3 regions of the Cobetia sp. 3AK genome follow, and region 1 is predicted to be linked to each of the others. Evidence: predicted binding sites of a transcription regulator. Region 1 holds the regulator's gene; each other region holds the start of a gene.
What was found. The regulator sigma-54, encoded in region 1, starts transcription at its own class of promoters, with help from an activator protein. The targets are predictions, from matches to a motif close to TGGCACNNNNNTTGCTNT.
Positions count from the first base shown of each region.

Region 2: QD228_RS12360 (dimethylamine monooxygenase subunit DmmA family protein) is a predicted target of sigma-54. The motif match lies at 1,978-1,995, and genes of this name have one in related genera.
Region 3: QD228_RS05490 (ANTAR domain-containing protein) is a predicted target of sigma-54. The motif match lies at 1,991-2,008, and genes of this name have one in related genera.

Region 1 covers NZ_JARWKR010000001.1:470,350-474,508, reverse strand. Annotated here, with positions in the region: gene QD228_RS02065 (PTS sugar transporter subunit IIA) at 1-356, opposite strand, end outside; gene raiA (ribosome-associated translation inhibitor RaiA) at 366-674, opposite strand; gene QD228_RS02055 (RNA polymerase factor sigma-54) at 1,274-2,722, opposite strand; gene lptB (LPS export ABC transporter ATP-binding protein) at 3,059-3,805, opposite strand; gene lptA (lipopolysaccharide transport periplasmic protein LptA) at 3,802-4,159, opposite strand, start outside.
Region 2 covers NZ_JARWKR010000008.1:19,215-23,373, forward strand. Annotated here, with positions in the region: gene QD228_RS12350 (protein glxC) at 1-37, shown strand, start outside; gene QD228_RS12355 (FMN-binding glutamate synthase family protein) at 52-1,392, shown strand; gene QD228_RS12360 (dimethylamine monooxygenase subunit DmmA family protein) at 2,080-2,766, shown strand; gene QD228_RS12365 (PDR/VanB family oxidoreductase) at 2,751-3,695, shown strand; gene QD228_RS12370 (DUF3445 domain-containing protein) at 3,735-4,159, shown strand, end outside.
Region 3 covers NZ_JARWKR010000003.1:173,542-177,700, forward strand. Annotated here, with positions in the region: gene QD228_RS05485 (CmpA/NrtA family ABC transporter substrate-binding protein) at 18-1,226, opposite strand; gene QD228_RS05490 (ANTAR domain-containing protein) at 1,277-1,852, opposite strand; gene QD228_RS05495 (NarK family nitrate/nitrite MFS transporter) at 2,462-3,820, shown strand; gene QD228_RS05500 (hypothetical protein) at 3,976-4,143, opposite strand.

The DNA of each region.
Region 1 (4,159 bases):
TGGCCGAGCAGAGTGAGATGGGTGTCATCTGCCTCCTCGGGGACCAGCAGCACGAACAGCAGATCGATGGGTTCGCCATCGATGGCGTCAAAGTCGATGGGGTCACCGAGCTTCATGAACGCCGCGATGGGGGTCTTGCAGTGTGGACTGCGTGCATGTGGCACGGCCACGCCGTGGCCGATACCCGTCGAACCCAGTCTCTCGCGCCCGATCAGGCGCGAGAAGACTTCCTGGCTGTCCAGGCTGGGAATGTTCTGAGCAATGAAGGTGCTGAAGAATTCCAGCACCCGCTTCTTGCTCCCCCCGGGGACGCCGTAGAGCGTGCGCTCGGGGGGAAGAATCTGATCAAGTGTCATGGCAGAAGGTCAACGGGTCCCGGTGCCCTGAGAGCGAGCCTGGGACTTTTCCTTGTGTTTGACCAGCTGGCGGTCCAGCTTGTCGGCGAGCGCGTCGATGGCAGCGTACATGTTGGGGTCTTCTGCCAGGGCATGGAGGTCGGCGCCAGCGGCGTGCAGGGTGCAGGCAGCTTGTTGGCGTTCCTTCTCGATCGACAGTGTCACCTGAACATTGGTGATGTTGTCGTAATGCCGTTCGAGGCGAGCGAGCTTCTCGTTGACATAATCGCGGAGAGGATCGGTGAGTTCCACATGATGCCCGGTGATATTCACTTGCATGGACACGCTCCTTTATCCAGCGGGTTGCCTTTGAATTGTAACCCTTTTTGACTGCGAGCAAACCCTGATTGAACGCGCGGCCACTTTCTGACTCCGGCCATGGTCTCGTGGCGATCATCTGCTGGCGAGAGCGGCGGTGCCGGTGTACCGAGCGTCTACCCCGACAATGCCCAAGCTTTGAACAAAGATCAACGCTGCGCTGCATCGTGGGGCAAGGCTTGTCTTCAACCCAGCGAGGGATATCAGCAGGTTCTTCATGAGCATCGCCTCGCATCACGGACGGAATGGGGCTCGAGAAACCGGCCGTTTGTGGCCAATGTCAGCATTTACGTCGACGTTCGTGTGGCAGGAGTCGGTGGCGACCCCTGGCTATCTGTCCGTGGGATGTGAGGGAAAAAGAAAGCACTCTGGAGAAAAGTGGCAGGAAAAATAGGCAATTGGGGGCGTGAAGTCACTCACGCAGTCGCAAGGACAGGCATTGCCAACCGGTATTCAGACGACCGATTGGCAGATGATGCCAGGATGGCAGGTGCAAGGGGGCGAGCTTCAGCGCTCCGACGTGTGGAGCCCGCTGGCTTGCGGGTATCCGTTATCGAGACTCACGCCAAGCGCTTGCGCTCGCTGGAGGAGGGGATGCCCATGGCCTCGCGATACTTGGCGACCGTCCGGCGCGCTACCTCGATGCCATCACTGGCCAGCAGATCCACCAGGCGTGAGTCGGACAATGGCTTGCGCGCCGGTTCTTCCGAGATCAGCTTGCGAATGCGCGCGCGGATCGCGGTGCTGGAGTGCGCGTCACCGTTGCCGCTGCCACCCACCTGACTCGAGAAGAAGAACTTGAGTTCGAACACGCCTCTCGGGGTGTGGATATATTTCTGGGTGGTCACCCGCGAGATGGTGGATTCGTGCATCTCGACCACTTCCGCGATGTTGGCGAGGATCAGCGGCTTCATGCCTTCTTCCCCCTGCTCGAGGAAGTCGATCTGGCGCGCCATGATCTCGCGGCCCACCTTGAGCAGGGTGTCGTTGCGTGAGGACAGGCTCTTCATCAGCCAGCGGGCTTCCTGAAGATTGTCCTTGAGGAAGGTGTTGTCCGCGGACTTGTCGGCCCGCTTGATGAGGGCGGCATATTCCGGCTGGATACGCAGCTTGGGCAGCGCTTCCGGGTTGAGCTCGACCTGCCAGCCGTGACGCGTATGACGGACCAGCAGGTCCGGGATGACGTAATCACTGGCAGGCTCGCCCCAGGCGGACGCTGGGCGCGGGTCGAGCGCCCGTACCAGACGAATGACGTGATCCAGCTCATCATCATCCAGGCTCAGGCGACGCTTGAGCAGCTTGCGATCGTCATTGCCCAGTGCCTCGAGGAATTGCCGCACCAGACGGCGGGCCTGGGCCAGCAGTGGCAGATCGTCCGGCAGCAGGGCCAGCTGAAGCAGCAGGCATTCCCGCAGGTCTCGAGCGAACACACCGGTGGGATCGAACTGCTGAAGGCGCAGCAGGACCTGCTCGAGTTCCGACGCCTTGAGGCCGGGCAGTCCCTGACCTCGCAGGCCATCGACCAGTTCGTCCAGGCTCATGCTCAGGTAGCCGGCCCCATCCACCGCATCGATCAGACTCTCCGCCATCTGGCGTTCACGCGCATCGAGGTCCGTCATCGCCAGCTGCCAGCGCAGATGGTCCTGCAGGCTTTCGACACTGGTGTTGCGATCGAAGTCCGGCCCGTCCTCGCTCGAGCTTCCGCTGCCGGAACTGGTCAGGCTGCCTGCGTGATCCTGGTAGAGGTCCGACCAGTCACTGTCGAGAGGGTATTCTTCAGGAATCTCGCTGTTGGTCTCGGAGGTGGAGATCTCGCTCTTGTCCTGTGTCTCCGCGACATCCAGCGACTCGTATTCCTCGTCAAGCTCCAGCATGGGGTTTGACTCGAGCGCCTGCTGTATCTCCTGACGCAGGTCCAGCGTCGACAACTGCAGCAGCTGGATCGCTTGCTGAAGTTGCGGGGTCATGGTCAGGGAAGTGCCGAGTCGAAGCTGCAAGGTGGGTTTCATGGGGTCTGTCATTCACGGCAAAGGAACGTGCATCTACGCTATACCGTGGGTCGGGGCACTGACAAGGGGCAGTCGAGAATATTCAAGCAACTTGCATGCCATGTTGCCACCAAGGTGGTATGGACGTCATGCATTCGAGTGAGGTGTGGCAGAGCAGGAAGGTTCACGGGGAGATCACGCAAGCGCATGTCGAGGCGCTTGCGTGAGGGGGCGGGGAACGAGGCCCCGACAGTGAAGCAGGAAGTGGCGGGTGCTGGAGGGTGCTGGTGAGAGCAGAAGAGGTCGGACGGCTCTCGTCAGGCTGACGGCTCTCACCAGGCTGACGGCACTCTCGGGCTAGAGCTTGAACTCATGGCCCAGGTAGACATCACGCACCTGCTGGTTGGCGAGGATGGTGTCGGCGTCGCCATGCGCGATGATCTGACCATCGCCCACGATGTAGGCGGTATCGCAGATGTCGAGTGTCTCGCGCACGTTGTGGTCGGTGATCAGCACCCCGATGCCGCGGTCACGCAGCTGGCGCACGATGCTCTTGATCTCGCCCACCGAGATGGGGTCCACGCCGGCAAACGGCTCATCTAGCAGCACGAAGTCTGGCTCGGTGGCCAGTGCGCGAGCGATCTCCACGCGGCGGCGCTCCCCGCCGGAAAGGCTCATGCCGGCACTGTCACGAATATGCGTGATGCTGAACTCGTTGAGCAGCTCCTCCAGGCGTGCCTTGCGTCCGTTGCGATCCAGATCCTTGCGCGTCTCGAGGATCGCCATGATGTTGTCGGACACCGAGAGCTTGCGGAAGATCGAGGCTTCCTGGGGCAGATAGCCGATGCCGGCGCGAGCCCGCTGGTGCATGGCGGCGCCGGACAGGTCGTGGTCATCGATGGTCACGCTACCGGCATCCGAGCGCACGAGGCCGACGATCATGTAGAACGAGGTCGTCTTGCCGGCCCCGTTGGGGCCCAGCAGGCCTACGATGTCACCCTGGCGGATTTCCAGCGAGATGTCCTTGACGACCTTGCGACCCTTGTAGGCCTTGGCCAGATGACGAGCGCTGAGGGTACGTGGGCTGGCAGCAGTCATGCTCATTGATCCTTGCTGGCATTGGCGCCACGTGGCGTCAGGGTCATGTGGACGCGTGACCCCTCGGAGGATGAGGCATCGGTGCCATTGCTGGCATTGACCTGGCGCTTGTCCAGGAAGTATTCCACGTAGCCACCTTCGAAGGTGTCATCGCCTTTCTCCAGGCGGGCATCGCCGACCAGTTCCACCCGGCGCTCCAGCGCGTGGTAGCGAATGGTATTCGCCCAGCCCTTGACCAGTCGCTCGTCGGTATCGGGTTTCTGCTCCATGTAGGCGCGCTGGCCGGTGGCCTTGACCAGGGAGATCTCGCCGCTGTCGGCGCGACTGATGTCCACGCGCGCGGCATCCAGCTTCATGCTG
Region 2 (4,159 bases), on a different contig from region 1:
CTATCACTTCAAGGTCGACAACGCCTCAGCCTACTGATCAGGATGCTCAACATGACCGACGAGACTCAAACACAGCCCTACAACCCGGCACTGCGGGAATCCGCCACCTTCGGCCGCGATGTCATCCATGAGATCCAGCGGGCGGCGGAGACGGGAATCTACGATATCCGTGGCTGGGGCGCCAAGCGCAAGGTGCCGCATTTCGATGACCTGTTGTTCCTCGGCGCCAGCATGTCGCGCTATCCACTGGAAGGCTATCGCGAGAAGTGCGAGACCGAAGTCGTGCTCGGCACGCGCCATGCCAGGAAGCCGGTCGTGATCAGCACGCCGGTGACCATCGCCGGCATGAGCTTCGGTGCCCTGTCCGCCCAGGCCAAGGAAGCGCTGGGCCGTGGTGCCTCGGAAATCGGCACCTCCACCACCACCGGCGATGGCGGCATGACCCCGGAAGAGCGCGGCCAGTCCTCGCGCCTCGTCTATCAGTATCTGCCGTCACGTTATGGCATGAACCCGGACGACCTGCGCAAGGCCGACGCCATTGAAGTCGTGCTCGGCCAGGGCGCCAAGCCCGGCGGTGGCGGCATGCTGCTGGGCCAGAAGATTTCCGAGCGAGTCGCGGGCATGCGCACGCTGCCGCAGGGCATCGACCAGCGCAGCGCCTGCCGCCACCCGGACTGGACCGGCCCGGATGACCTGGCGATCAAGATTGCCGAACTGCGTGAGATCACCGACTGGCAGGTGCCGATCTACGTCAAGATCGGCGCGACCCGCACCTACTACGACGTCAAGCTGGCGGTGAAGGCGGGCGCGGATGTCATCGTGCTGGATGGCATGCAGGGCGGCACCGCCGCCACCCAGGATGTCTTCATCGAACACGTCGGCATCCCGACCATGGCCGCCATCCCCCAGGCCACTCAGGCACTGCAGGAGATGGGCCTGCACCGTGAGGTACAGCTGATCGTCTCCGGCGGGATTCGCAACGGCGCCGATGTGGCCAAGGCGATCGCGCTGGGTGCCGACGCCGTGGCCATCGGGACCGCCGCCTTGATTGCGCTGGGCGACAACCATCCGCGCTATGCCGATGAGTATCAGAAGCTGGGGTCCGCCGCCGGTTTCTATGACGACTTCCAGGATGGCAAGTGCCCGGCCGGTATCTCCACCCAGGACCCGGAGCTGAGCCAGCGACTGGACCCGGTCGCAGCCGGCAAGCGTCTTGCCAACTACCTGCGCGTGCTGACGCTGGAAGCCCAGACTCTGGCACGTGCCTGTGGCAAGTCGCACCTGCACCACCTGGAACCGGAAGATCTGGTCGCCCTGAACGTGGAAGCCGCGGCCATGGCCCGGGTGCCGCTGGCGGGCACCAACTGGGTGCCGGGCCAGGGCGGTTACTGATGGCACGATCTCTATCGTGCGTGTGCCATTGCGCATGAGAGCGATCGTGCATGGCTGCCATTGCGCATGATTGTCATGGCAAAGCTGCGAAGCCTTTTGTCAGCAAGATCGCCGCAATGTTGTCCAGGCAAAATGTCGCAATGACAAGAACTCTGCTCCGGTTGATGTAGAAAAATATGACCTGACGATATTGAGTTATCAAAGCGCCTCACCCTTCGGTGAGGCGCTTTCTTTGGTGGTGAGTACAATCAAGGAAAAAGGCCAATATCATGCAAGCGAAAGTGCATCAGAATGCTGACGGTGGAGAAGCGCGTAGTGTCGTGTCGATTGTGAGATCGTGATTCTCCCAAGATAAAGTTTTTCCATTCTTTCAGCATCTTGAAGACATTAAATGAGAAATATGTCAGGCGTAGCGATTGGCTTATTAGGTGAGGTTGGGTCAGGGCAATAATGGTGAATGCAAGCCGATATTCATGAGCTTTGTGTTCTGTTTTGGTGCGTGAATACCTCTATTGATTGTTCATATGTGAAATGGGGTTTTCAGACGATTTTGCCGGGCATGCGGGGTAATGATTTTGCCGTCAATGGCACGAAATATGCTCAAGAAATGGAGTGGTAGTCGGATGCACGTCATCGTCAAGACGGCGGCATTACAACAAGGACAATTTCTCAGAGCAGGGTCGTGTCATGAAAAGCCCGCAATCATCCTCTGTCACTGCCGGGATTCGAAGTCGGCAACACTATCCACGCATCGAGGCGCTGCCCGATGCCCAACGGTATCTGGTGGCGTGCCAGTCTCCCGAGAGCCTGCCAGGCACTGGAGAGGCGGCGGGCAACGCCCGTCAGCAACTGCAAATGCATTGTCAGCTGATCAGCACGCTGCTGGGGCAGCTCGGTAGCCGCGAGGTGGGAGGCGCCGTGCAATCCGCTCCGGCAACAGAGGCGTTGCCCACGGGGCCCGCCGACAGCGCCCGCCTGCATCGCTGGTACGACGTCGATGACCGCCCGAAGGCCTGCGACGCACTGGTCGGCGCCATCAGCGAGATCGGTGTCGCGGGGTGTCTGGTCATCATCGGCAGTGAGCATTTCGTGTGGCAGGTCGCCAATCTGGCTCAGCAGCAGGGTCTGTTGCTGGATGACATGGTGATGCTGCCGGTGGCTGCCCTGGGGCGGCATGTGTTCTGCGTGCACTGTCAGCAGGTCAGTGAGCACGTCATCCACTCACCGTCAGCCTGTGATGGCTGTGGTTTGATGCTGGAAGTGCGTGATCATTTTTCCAAGCGTCTCGGCGCCTACATGGGCGTGCGAATCGATGCGGAAGCCCCGGGAGAGATTCCCCCACAGGAGGAGGTGGCACCATGTCTCGCTTCATGAAGGCGCGGGTCGCCGCGGTCGATCAGCTCAGCAGCAGCGTGCGCCGTCTCACTCTGGTGCCTGCCGATGAGGCCTCACCCTTCACGCCGTTCTCACCGGGCAGTCATGTGGTGCTGGGCATTCCGGGAGAAGGGCGGGTGTGTCGCAACGCCTATTCATTGATCAGCCCGCCGGATGATCCCTCGCAGTACTGCATCGCAGTGCGTCGTCAGCCGGTCTCGCGTGGGGGCTCCGAAGCCATCCATTCACGCGTGCAGGTCGGCGACGAGCTGGAGCTCAGCCCGCCAGCCAACCTCTTTCTGCCGCACTGGCAGGCGCGCCATCACCTGATGCTGGCAGGCGGCATCGGCATCACGCCGTTTCTCTCTTACCTGCCGGAGCTGGAGAGTCGTGGCGCCAGCTGGGAGCTGCACCTGCGCAGCCAGGACCTCGACGTCGCCCGCTTCCCGGAGGCCGCGCCCTATCTGGCGAGTGGCAACATCACCCAGCACCGTCTCGAGCGTCCGAATCTGAAGGCCCTGCTGGCGCGTCAGCCCGCCGGCACTCACGTCTATCTCTGCGGCCCGCAGGCCATGATCGATGCCGTGAAGGAAGCTGCACGCGAGCTGCACTGGAGTCTCGCGCGCATCCACCACGAGGTCTTTGCCGCCCCGGAACCGGGGACTCCCTTCACGGCCGTGGCGCGCGGCAGCGGCGTGGAAGTGGCGGTCGGTGCTCAGGAATCGATGCTGGAAGCACTGGAGCGCAGCGGTGTCGAGGTGACGAGCCTGTGTCGCGGCGGGGTCTGCGGACAGTGTCGGGTCGAGATGCTGGAGGGGGAGGCGGAACACCGTGACGCCTTCCTCGATGAACAGGAGCGGGCCAGTCAGCGCTGCGTGATGCCCTGCGTTTCCCGGGCACGCAGCCAGCGGCTGGTGTTGGATCTCTGAAACCGTCTTTCGCGAGATGGACCCCCAAGGAGCAGGAACATGCAATTTTCCCCGCGAGATGACCAGGCGTTCCATGGTCAGTTCACCTTCAAGAATTCCGACTACGCCATCCAGCGTTTTCCCTTCCCGTTCCCGGAAGATGAGTACCGTTACTCGGTCAATATCGAGCCGCATGTCTTGCCGGGCAAGCCGGGCTCCATCACCGAGCACATGCTGGATATCGATGAGCATTATCTGAGCGAGATCGCCGAGCGTGAGCGGGTGCTGGCCAAGAACCCCAGACGCTGCCTGGTGATGCCACACATGCAGCCGGCAGCCTGGGACTTTCTCGAATTCGTGATGACGCACTACGCCCGGGACTATCCGCAGGCCTTCAGTTTCGAGCGCGACGGCGATGACTGCGTGTGGCGCAACCATCTGCTGGAGCTGGAACAGAGCTTCCGCATGGGCGATGACGCCAGCCT
Region 3 (4,159 bases), on a different contig from region 1:
AGCGCGCGCCAGCGGTGTCATTCGAAGACCGCCCCATCGATGAAGCCATCCGCCGGCATCGGCACCTGCCCTGCCTCGCCGCTCAGCCACCAGGGCGCCGGATGCGTGCCTTCGCTGCGCTCATCCGCCACCGGCACCACCATGCCCAGCTTGCGGGCTGCGCTGCGGTAGAGGTCCGGGCGTACGCAGCGTGCCAGGGTCGCTTCGAGGTCATTGTCGCTGACTCCCTCGAGATGCCCCCAGCGCTGCATCTGGGCGGCATACCAGCGGGTCTGCGAGCGCCACGGGAAGTTGGCCGCGTAGCGATGGAAGATGGTCCAGCCGGGATTTTCCCGCTGGAACGCCTCCACCGACTGCTCGACATCCACGTCGCGCAGTCCACGCGCCACCACCGAAAGCGGCACTTCCTGCATGCCTTCATCATGCAGCCACTGCGCGGCCTGCTCACGGTTGCCCGGGCGGTCCAGCCAGGCACAGGCCTTGAGCAGCGCACGAATCAGCGCCTGATGCGCCAGCGGGTGCTGCTCCGCCCAGTCCTCGCGCACGCCCAGCACCTTTTCCTGTCCGAAGCGCCAGATATCATGACTGCCCGCCACCACCTGCCCCATGCCCTGCACGGCGGCCAGACTGTTCCAGGGTTCTCCGACACAGAAGCCGTCCAGCGCGCCACTTGCCAGCTGGGCGGCCATCAACGGCGGGGCCACCGCACGCATCTCGATGTCGCGATTCGGGTCGATCCCGCCGGCCGCCAGCCAGTAACGCAGCAGATAGCGGTGCGAGGAGAAGGGATGCACGCTGGCAAGCTTGAGCGCCGCCTCCCCACGCTCGCGGCGCGCCTGCACGTGCGCCGCCAGCGCCCGAGACACCGCCAGCGGAGAGCCCAGGTCATGCCCCTCCTCGGCCAGCGCCGCCATCAGGGCCCGCGACAGGGTGATGGAGTTGCCGCCCAGATTGAGCGTCATCGCGCTGATCACCGGTGTGGCGCGGCCATCCAGCCCCAGGGTCGAGGTCAGCGGCATCAGCGCCAGCATCTGCGCGCCCTGCAACACGCCGGTCTGCAGGTCATCGCGCAGTGCCGCCCACGACGGCTGCCACTTGAGCGTCACGGCCAGCCCCTCCTCACGGAAGAACCCCTGACGCTCCGCCACCACCAGAGGTGCCGCGTCATTGAGCGGCATCAACCCCAGCGTCAACTGATGGCCATTGAGAAGAGAATCACTGAGCATCACATCCACCTTTTGAACGATCGAAAGAGAAGGACATCACGAGACTCGGCTCAGTGCCGACGCGACGCCTTGAGCAGCTCATCGGCCAGCTCGTGCAATGCCAGACGCCGATTCATCGCGGTCTTGCGCAGATATTGGTAGGCCGCATCCTCCCCCAGTCCGCGACTCTCCATCACCAGCGCCTTGGCGCGATCCACGCTGCGCCGCTGTATCAGAGTGGTCTGGGTGCGATTGAGTTCGCCCTTGAGGGCACGGTGAGCCTCGAAGCTGGTGATGGCCACCTCGACCATGCTGCGCACCATCGCCGGCATGACGTGATCCACCACGTAGGCGGACACGCCGGCGCCAGCCGCCTGGCGCACCAGGTCCGGCGCGTCCTCACTGGCCAGCATGATCATCGGCTTGGGATAGTGACGCCCCAGCTGGCCGAGGTGCTCGAGGGTGTCACGGCTGGGCAGGTCGGCGTCGATGATCACGGCATCCGGCTGATGGTGCTGCACCAGCGCATGCAGGTCCTCGTGTTCATCGACCCGCAGCGCCACCTCGAAGCCGGCGCTCAACAGCGCCTGCTCCAGAGCGGCGGAACGCTCGCTGCGCACATCGACGATCAACACGGTCACGGGCATATCAGGCTTCCTTGGCAGTGTGTCAGGCGGTGGTGCCGGGGTGTCAGGCGACGCCTCGAGCGATCAGGCACCGACGTCCGAGATCAACGACGACGGCGTCTTCGCAAGCGGGAGTCAGGATGGCGCCACGCCTCTGACACTGCAGGATTCATGCCACAAACTGGTGCAGCGCTGGCCTTAAAGGCCTTCCGCAGTGCGCAAGGGCGCGCCCGGCTGCACAGCAATGATGCATGGCGTGATCTGGCGATCTCTCGCCCGCCACGTGCGCCAGACTGGATCATCCTCACCCCGCCGCGCACCGCCACTGGGCATCGCCCTGCTTACTCCCCACTGCTGTCTTGCCCGACATGATGATTCCAAGCCCTTGATATGACGGGGGTTGGACGCACAACACCCCCGCAAGTGGCGCGCTACTTGCTTTGAGTCAGGCAATGGCAGACAAGCGTGCCATGCATCATCCATGACGTGGACCAGGCTCCCGGGAGTACGAGTGCGTCGAACCAGGCCCCTCAATGACGAGGCGCCCCGCTGTCGTTCACAGCTGTTCGACCACCCGTCGTGCGCCGAGACCCTGGCGTCCGGCACCGACGCTGTACCAGGAGCCCACTCATGGATATTCGCAACAAGGCCAGCCGTATCCGGCTGTTCAGCTTCAATACCCCGCAGATGCGCGCCTTCCACATGTCGTGGTTCGCCTTCCACGTCTGCTTCTTCGGCTGGTTTGGCATCGCGCCCTTGATGGCCGTGGTGCGCGATGACCTCGGCCTGACCAAGACCCAGATCGGCAACACCATCATCGCCTCCGTCGCCATCACGGTGATCGTGCGACTTGCCATCGGCGTGCTGTGTGATCGCATCGGGCCACGCAAGGCCTACACCTGGCTGCTGTGCCTCGGCTCGCTGCCGGTGATGTGCATCGGCTTCGCCGACAGCTTCGAATCCTTCTTCCTCGCCCGTCTGGCCATCGGTGCCATCGGCGCGTCCTTCGTCATCACCCAGTACCATACCTCCGTGATGTTCGGCCCCAACGTGGTCGGCACCGCCAATGCCACCACCGCCGGCTGGGGCAACCTGGGCGGCGGCACCACCCAGATGCTGATGCCATTGGTGATGGCCGGTCTTCTGATGCTGGGCGTCGAGCAGACCCTGGGCTGGCGTCTGGCGATGGTCGTGCCGGGCATCGTGCTGTTCCTCACCGGGATCGCCTACTACTTCTTCACCCAGGATGCGCCGGACGGCAACTTCAGCGAGCTGCGTGAGCGTGGTGAGCTGCCCAAGGCCGAGAAGGAATACAGCATGCGCGCCACCTTCGGCGCGGCGGCACGCGACATCCGTGTCTGGGCCCTGTTCCTCGTCTACGGCGCCTGTTTCGGGGTCGAGCTGACCATCAACAACGTCGCCGCCATCTACTTCTTCGATCACTTCGATCTCGATCTCGCCACCGCCGGCCTCATCGCGGGCCTGTTCGGCCTGATGAACCTGTTCGCGCGCACCCTGGGCGGCGTCTTCTCCGACCTGTTCGCCCGTCAGTCCGGCCTCAAGGGTCGCGTGCGCTGGCTGTTCATCGCGCTGCTGTGTGAAGGCGTGGCGCTGGTCGGCTTCGCCCAGATGGAAACCCTCGCGGTGGCCATCGGCATCATGCTGGTGTTCAGCCTGTTCGTGCAGATGGCGGAAGGCGCCACCTTCGGGATCGTACCCTTCGTCAATCGCAAGGCACTGGGCGCGGTGGCCGGTATCGTCGGTGCGGGCGGCAACGCGGGGGCTGTCGCCGCGGGCTTCCTGTTCCGCAGTGAAGAACTGACCTATCAGGAAGGCCTGATGTATCTGGGCATGGGCGTGATCGTGATCTCGCTGTTCGCCCTGCTGGTGCGCTTCAGCGCCGCCACCGAGGCCGAGGAAGGCCGCGCCTATGACGCCGCCGTCGCGGAACGCAAGCAGCAGAGCGACCAGCAGCCCGTGTCTGTCTGAGCCTGTCTCTTCCTGAGACTTTCTCAAACCTCTGATACATGCAGCCCTGATACACGGAGCCCTGACATGCAAAGGCCCCGTCTCATGAGAGGCGGGGCCTTTGTGCATTCACACCTTGCGGTTCGCCGTGCTCGCGGGCGAGTCACGGCCAGCCATCAGCTGTCGGTGGCGTTCTCGACGCTGTCACCGGCGTCTTCCACGGCGTTGTCCATCTTCTCGCCAGCCTTCTCCATCGGGCCCTCGTCCTCGCAACCGGCGAGTGACAGGCCACCGAGACCCAGCATGGCAATCATCAGCGAACTACCCAGAGTCTTGAGCTTCATGATGTCTCTCCTTGAA